One region of the Bacillus sp. V2I10 genome, then DNA from elsewhere that is predicted to be linked to it. Evidence: a T-box and tRNA genes for the amino acid it is inferred to sense, from the RefSeq annotation. Region 1 holds a T-box; the other holds one or more tRNA genes.
The links. A T-box is a leader RNA that pairs with one kind of tRNA and senses whether it is charged. The one in region 1 lies ahead of thrS (threonine--tRNA ligase), so its partner is inferred to be a tRNA-Thr.

Region 1 (3,483 bases):
TCTCCAATGACAAGCATATAGGGAACCCTGCTTTTTTGTGCCTTGCGAATTTTAAAATTCAGTTTTTCGCTGCTTCTGTCAATGCATACTCTTAGCCCGCATTTCTCCAATTGATTTTTCAGCTTTTCGGCATAGCCAAGATGAACTTCAGCCACCGGGATTATCGCAGCTTGAACAGGAGCAAGCCATAATGGGAAGCAGCCGGCAAAATGCTCAATCAAGATACCAAGAAATCTGTCTAGAGAGCCTGATATTGCCCTGTGAATGACGACAGGTCTTTGCTTTTCATTTTTTTCATCGATGTAGCTTAGATTAAATTTCTCAGGCATTTGAAAATCGAGCTGCACTGTTGCACACTGATGGCTTCTTTTCATTGCATCTTTTATTTGAAAATCAATTTTCGGACCGTAAAAGGCTCCATCACCTTCATTTAATTGATAAGGAAGGTTTAAATCTTCAAGCACGTGTTTCAGTGATTGTTCGGCCTTCTCCCAAAGCTGATCAGAACCCATTGAGTTCAGGGGTCTAGTGGATAGTTCAACAGAATAATCAAAGCCGAATGTACGATAAACCTTGTCTATCTGAAGAAGCACACTTTTAATCTCATCTTCAATTTGATCTGGTCGGACAAACAAGTGGGCATCATCCTGACAGAAAGTGCGGACTCGGAGCAGCCCATTCAGCGCTCCGCTGTATTCGTGCCGGTGAACCTGGCCGAATTCTGCGAGTCTGACGGGAAGGTCCCGGTATGAATATAGCTGGTTTTTATAAATAATCATGTGCCCCGGACAATTCATAGGCTTTAATGCAAACTTCGCTTCATCCACATCCGAAAAATACATATTTTCATGATAATGATCCCAGTGCCCTGACTGCCTCCACAGCTTTTCATTCATCATTAATGGAGTCTGCACCTCTCGATAGCCTGCTTCCCTTTGAACCTCTCGAAGAAAATTCTGCAGCTCATTTCTCACCAATTGGCCGTTTGGCAAAAAGAATGGCATACCAGGAGCCTCTACCGAAAACATGAACAGCTCCATTTCTTTTCCAATCTTACGGTGATCCCGCTTTTTTAGTTCCGCAAGCTCTTTTAAATGGAGTGCTAATTCTTTTTTACTTGAAAAGGCAATACCTGAAATCCTCTGCATGACGAGATTTTCTTTATCTCCCTTCCAGTAGGAACCGGAAACAGCATTTAACTTAAATGCTTTAATAAATTTTAATGAAGGCAAATGAGGCCCGCTGCATAAATCAATAAATTCTCCATGCTTACTGATGGAAATTAGGTTACGTTCCTTTTGTTCATGAAGAAGCTCCAGTTTCAGTGCCTCCCCTTTTTCATAAAGAACAGCAGCGGCTTTTTCATATGGCAGCTCCAGCTGTTCGAGTTCCTGCTTTTCATTCATTATTTTCTGCATTTCCTGTTCGATCATCGGCAGTTCTTCTTCACTGATGCTGTGAGGCAGCTGAAACTCATAGTAAAACCCGCTGTCCTGATAAGAGCTGCTTCCCAAAATCGCGCCTTTATACAATCTCTTTACTGCCTGGGCAAGAACATATGAACAAGTATGATTCAAGAAAATCTGACGTTCATCAGACTCAATTGTAATAATCTCAACTTCTGAGATGTCATCCACTATGTCATGTAAACTTAAGACCTCTCCATTTACCTTCCCTCCAATTACCTTATTATTTTCTTGATTGCGATGATTGGCCAAATCCTTCAACAAAATTTTATTCTCCATTTTAAACACTCCTTTTTACTCTAAAAATATAAAAAACGCACTCATCCCTAAAATAGGGACGAGTGCGTTTACCCGTGGTTCCACCCAGCTTTCCATTCTAAAAAAAGAATGGCTCCAGCGCTATAACGCAGCGTCTGCGGCACGGCATTTCCTCCGTGCTGTTCCAAGGCGGTAAGTTCATTTTCCTGCATTAGGAAGTTCTCAGCTTTCCTTCCCTCTCTGTAAACCGGCAAAATGACTCGTGTCCTTATCTGTACTTCTTTTATGAAATTAAAAAAACGCACTCATCCCTAAAATAGGGACGAGCGTGTTTGCCCGTGGTTCCACCCAGCTTTCCATTCTAAAAAAAGAATGGCTCCAGCGCTTTAACGCAGCGTCTGCGGCACGGCATTTCCTCCGTGCTGTTCCAAGGCGGTAAGTTCATTTTCCTGTATTAGGAAGTTCTCAGCTTTCCTTCCCTCTCTGTAAACCGGCAAAATGACTCATGTCCTTATCTGTACTTCTTTTATGAAATTAAAAAAACGCACTCATCCCTAAAATAGGGACGAGCGCGTTTGCCCGTGGTTCCACCCAGCTTTCCATTCTCTATTTTTAAAAAAGAATGGCTCCAGTGCTTTAACGCAGCTTCTGCGGCACGGTATTTACTCCGTGCAGTATCAAAGGCGGTAAGTTCATTTTCTGCGTTAGGAAGCTCTCAGCAATCCTTCCCTCTCTGAAAACCGTTTAAAATGACTCATGTCCTTTTCATCACTTTTCAAATAATTATTTTCGATTTTACAATACACTCCATTAGAATTCAACTATTATTTTACAATATTCATCGAATTTTGTTGTGTTCCAACTTTGGTGATAAAATCTTTAAGACGATTTCAATGTCTCGCTTCTTTAAAAACTCTTTCCGAATGAAGCAGCCCTCTATGGTAATCTATTAGCGAAGCAAAGGAGCTGATATCATGATCATTACTGACAGAATTTATGGAGAGTTTCAAGTAGATGTCATTCTGGAAGATATAATAAATAGTAAACCGATGCAAAGGTTAAAAGGCATTCATCAGGGCGGTGCAAGCTACCTGGTAAATCCAAAGTGGAACGTGACCCGATACGAACATTCCATAGGTGTCATGCTTTTAATTAAAAAACTTGGCGGCTCTTTGGAAGAACAAATTGCAGGTCTGCTTCACGATATTTCTCACACGGTTTTTTCACATGTTATAGATTTCGTTAATGAAAATGATGAAGAAGATTACCACGAAAAAATAGTTAAAACTGTTATTGAGGGATCTGACATACCATATATTCTCAATAAATACGGCTATGATTATAAAGAAATCGTCCTCGATGATTCAGCATGGACTATTCTTGAACAGAAAGCTCCAAACTTATGTGCAGACCGTGTAGATTATACGCTTCGTGACATGAGCGCGTATGGTCAAATCTCACAACTGGATATAAGTCTGTTTCTTGAGAATTTATCTATAAAAGACGGAAAAATGATTCTTCATAACATTGAAGCAGCAGAATGGTTTACAGAAACCTATTACAAAGAAGTCATTGATTTTTTTATGCATCCATTAAATATCTATGGTTATGATCTTTTAGCAAAAGCATTAAAGATCGCCATCATGAAACAGGTCATAAACCTTGACGATCTGCTTAGGACAGACGATGAGGTAATGGATATTCTTCGCTCTTCTGGGGATCAAGAAATCGTGTCTATCATTAGAAAAATTCACCCAGG
Region 2 (3,483 bases), 2.1 Mb from region 1:
TCAGGGTTAGTCGGGACCTAAGCCGAGGCCGAAAGGCGTAGGCGATGGACAACAGGTTGATATTCCTGTACCACCTCCTCACCATTTGAGCAATGGGGGGACGCAGGAGGATAGGGCAAGCGCGCTGTTGGATATGCGCGTCCAAGCAGTTAGGCTGAGAAGTAGGCAAATCCGCTTCTCATATAAGGCTGAGCTGTGATGGCGAGGGAAATTTAGTACCGAAGTTCCTGATTCCACACTGCCAAGAAAAGCCTCTAGCGAGGTGAGAGGTGCCCGTACCGCAAACCGACACAGGTAGGCGAGGAGAGAATCCTAAGGTGAGCGAGAGAACTCTCGTTAAGGAACTCGGCAAAATGACCCCGTAACTTCGGGAGAAGGGGTGCTTTTTAGGGTTCATAGCCCTGAAAAGCCGCAGTGAATAGGCCCAGGCGACTGTTTAGCAAAAACACAGGTCTCTGCGAAGCCGCAAGGCGAAGTATAGGGGCTGACGCCTGCCCGGTGCTGGAAGGTTAAGAGGAGAGGTTAGCGCAAGCGAAGCTTTGAATTGAAGCCCCAGTAAACGGCGGCCGTAACTATAACGGTCCTAAGGTAGCGAAATTCCTTGTCGGGTAAGTTCCGACCCGCACGAAAGGCGTAACGATCTGGGCACTGTCTCAACGAGAGACTCGGTGAAATTATAGTACCTGTGAAGATGCAGGTTACCCGCGACAGGACGGAAAGACCCCGTGGAGCTTTACTGTAGCCTGATATTGAATTTTGGTACAGCTTGTACAGGATAGGTAGGAGCCTTGGAAGCCGGAGCGCCAGCTTCGGTGGAGGCATTGGTGGGATACTACCCTTGCTGTATTGAAATTCTAACCCACAGCCCTGATCGGGCTGGGAGACAGTGTCAGGTGGGCAGTTTGACTGGGGCGGTCGCCTCCTAAAATGTAACGGAGGCGCCCAAAGGTTCCCTCAGAATGGTTGGAAATCATTCGCAGAGTGTAAAGGCACAAGGGAGCTTGACTGCGAGACCTACAAGTCGAGCAGGGACGAAAGTCGGGCTTAGTGATCCGGTGGTTCCGCATGGAAGGGCCATCGCTCAACGGATAAAAGCTACCCCGGGGATAACAGGCTTATCTCCCCCAAGAGTCCACATCGACGGGGAGGTTTGGCACCTCGATGTCGGCTCATCGCATCCTGGGGCTGTAGTCGGTCCCAAGGGTTGGGCTGTTCGCCCATTAAAGCGGTACGCGAGCTGGGTTCAGAACGTCGTGAGACAGTTCGGTCCCTATCCGTCGTGGGCGCAGGAAATTTGAGAGGAGCTGTCCTTAGTACGAGAGGACCGGGATGGACGCACCGCTGGTGTACCAGTTGTCTTGCCAAAGGCATCGCTGGGTAGCTATGTGCGGAAGGGATAAGTGCTGAAAGCATCTAAGCATGAAGCCCCCCTCAAGATGAGATTTCCCATCACGCAAGTGAGTAAGAACCCTGAAAGATGATCAGGTTGATAGGTCTGAGGTGGAAGCGCGGTGACGTGTGGAGCTGACAGATACTAATCGTTCGAGGACTTAACCACAGTCTAATATGTGTAAATGTAAGTGAATCTTGTTATCAAACGTTATTTAGTTTTGAAAGAATAACTTCTTTCAAAAAAACACTTGAAATCTTCTGATTTCATAGTATAATAATTTTTGTCATTATGTCTGGTGATGATGGCGAAGAGGTCACACCCGTTCCCATGCCGAACACGGAAGTTAAGCTCTTCAGCGCCGATGGTAGTTGGGGGTTTCCCCCTGCGAGAGTAGGACGTCGCCAGGCTAGCATTATTCCGCAGTAGCTCAGTGGTAGAGCTATCGGCTGTTAACCGATCGGTCGTAGGTTCGAGTCCTACCTGCGGAGCCTTGCTTCCATAGCTCAGTCGGTAGAGCACTTCCATGGTAAGGAAGAGGTCATCGGTTCAAGCCCGGTTGGGAGCTTACATTAAACTAATAAAACGGCCCGTTGGTCAAGCGGTTAAGACACCGCCCTTTCACGGCGGTAACACGGGTTCGAATCCCGTACGGGTCACCATTCAAACGTAAGTCTTATTATGTGAAATATCACACAATCTTTTATGCGGAGGATTAGCTCAGCTGGGAGAGCATCTGCCTTACAAGCAGAGGGTCGGCGGTTCGAGCCCGTCATCCTCCACCATTAAGACATTGCAGCAGACGACTTTAAAAAGCGAATAAACAGTATTGTATTTCTCACTTAATATGCCGGTGTAGCTCAATTGGTAGAGCAACTGACTTGTAATCAGTAGGTTGGGGGTTCAAGTCCTCTTGCCGGCACCACTTATGTGTGGAGGGGTAGCGAAGTGGCTAAACGCGGCGGACTGTAAATCCGCTCCCTCCGGGTTCGGCGGTTCGAATCCGTCCCCCTCCACCACTTTATTTAGACAAACTTAACTGAATAGTTCTTGTCTAGACTGTAAATAATATGTTTAGTTGACATAAACCTTTTTACGGTCAATTAGAATTTTATAGAATACATACATAATTGATGGGCTATAGCCAAGCGGTAAGGCAACGGACTTTGACTCCGTCATGCGCTGGTTCGAATCCAGCTAGCCCAGCCATTCTTTGTGCCATTAGCTCAGTCGGTAGAGCATCTGACTTTTAATCAGAGGGTCGAAGGTTCGAGTCCTTCATGGCACACCATTTTTGCGGAAGTAGTTCAGTGGTAGAACACCACCTTGCCAAGGTGGGGGTCGCGGGTTCGAATCCCGTCTTCCGCTCCAGAACTTCTTTTTTATATCGGGGCCTTAGCTCAGCTGGGAGAGCGCCTGCCTTGCACGCAGGAGGTCAGCGGTTCGATCCCGCTAGGCTCCATCATAAGTACCCTGTAAAAACCGTTAGACTTTGATGTCTAACGGTTTTTTGTTTAGGAATAATGATTAAAAAATTACATATAGACGTGCTTCATAAAACGTTCGTATCAATATGAATTCTATATCTTATCCTTTATGTTAAAAAAGTTTTCTTTTTGAATATGAGGCTTGCGAGTTGGAGATCAGTTTCCGCAAGTTAAACCATGATTTTTGCGAGTCAGAGATAAGTTTTTACTAATTGAAAACTGGTTTTTACGAGTTGGGGGGGCGGATCTAAATATGAAGTTCAATACACAGCGTAAACTCTTTCATAATTAGCAGCAGCTTTGATTCATAATGGCCAACGGCAGCTAGTAACAGGCATTTTTATATGATTTTTTTATTGAAATTTGAAGTTTGCGAGCCGAAAACCCATTTTTGCGAATTGAACACTGATTCGCTCGAGTCGGTTATAGTCTTTCATTAATTAAAAGCCGGCTATTGCGAGTTAGATAGTTTGCATCCAATTTCGATGTTCAATTCAGATCAGTCATAAAGGTAAAGTGGAAATCCGAAAAAATAGTCAAATGACCTGGAAATCAGCTGACTCTGCATCATCCTATTACTTATTTTCTACTATTTTGCCAATTATT

Region 2: it has a tRNA-Thr gene. The T-box ahead of thrS (threonine--tRNA ligase) is inferred to sense a tRNA for this amino acid. The anticodon was not compared.

The regions. Positions count from the first base shown of each region.
Region 1 is NZ_JAUSYV010000001.1:2,260,663-2,264,145, reverse strand. It holds gene thrS (threonine--tRNA ligase) at 1-1,745, opposite strand, end outside; T-box leader at 1,797-2,008, opposite strand; T-box leader at 2,040-2,251, opposite strand; T-box leader at 2,283-2,502, opposite strand; gene QFZ72_RS11625 (HD domain-containing protein) at 2,699-3,483, shown strand, end outside.
Region 2 is NZ_JAUSYV010000001.1:180,542-184,024, reverse strand. It holds rRNA gene QFZ72_RS00975 (23S ribosomal RNA) at 1-1,558, shown strand, start outside; rRNA gene rrf (5S ribosomal RNA) at 1,685-1,800, shown strand; tRNA gene QFZ72_RS00965 (tRNA-Asn) at 1,810-1,881, shown strand; tRNA gene QFZ72_RS00960 (tRNA-Thr) at 1,886-1,958, shown strand; tRNA gene QFZ72_RS00955 (tRNA-Glu) at 1,978-2,052, shown strand; tRNA gene QFZ72_RS00950 (tRNA-Val) at 2,100-2,175, shown strand; tRNA gene QFZ72_RS00945 (tRNA-Thr) at 2,240-2,315, shown strand; tRNA gene QFZ72_RS00940 (tRNA-Tyr) at 2,325-2,409, shown strand; tRNA gene QFZ72_RS00935 (tRNA-Gln) at 2,525-2,599, shown strand; tRNA gene QFZ72_RS00930 (tRNA-Lys) at 2,606-2,681, shown strand; tRNA gene QFZ72_RS00925 (tRNA-Gly) at 2,687-2,761, shown strand; tRNA gene QFZ72_RS00920 (tRNA-Ala) at 2,780-2,852, shown strand.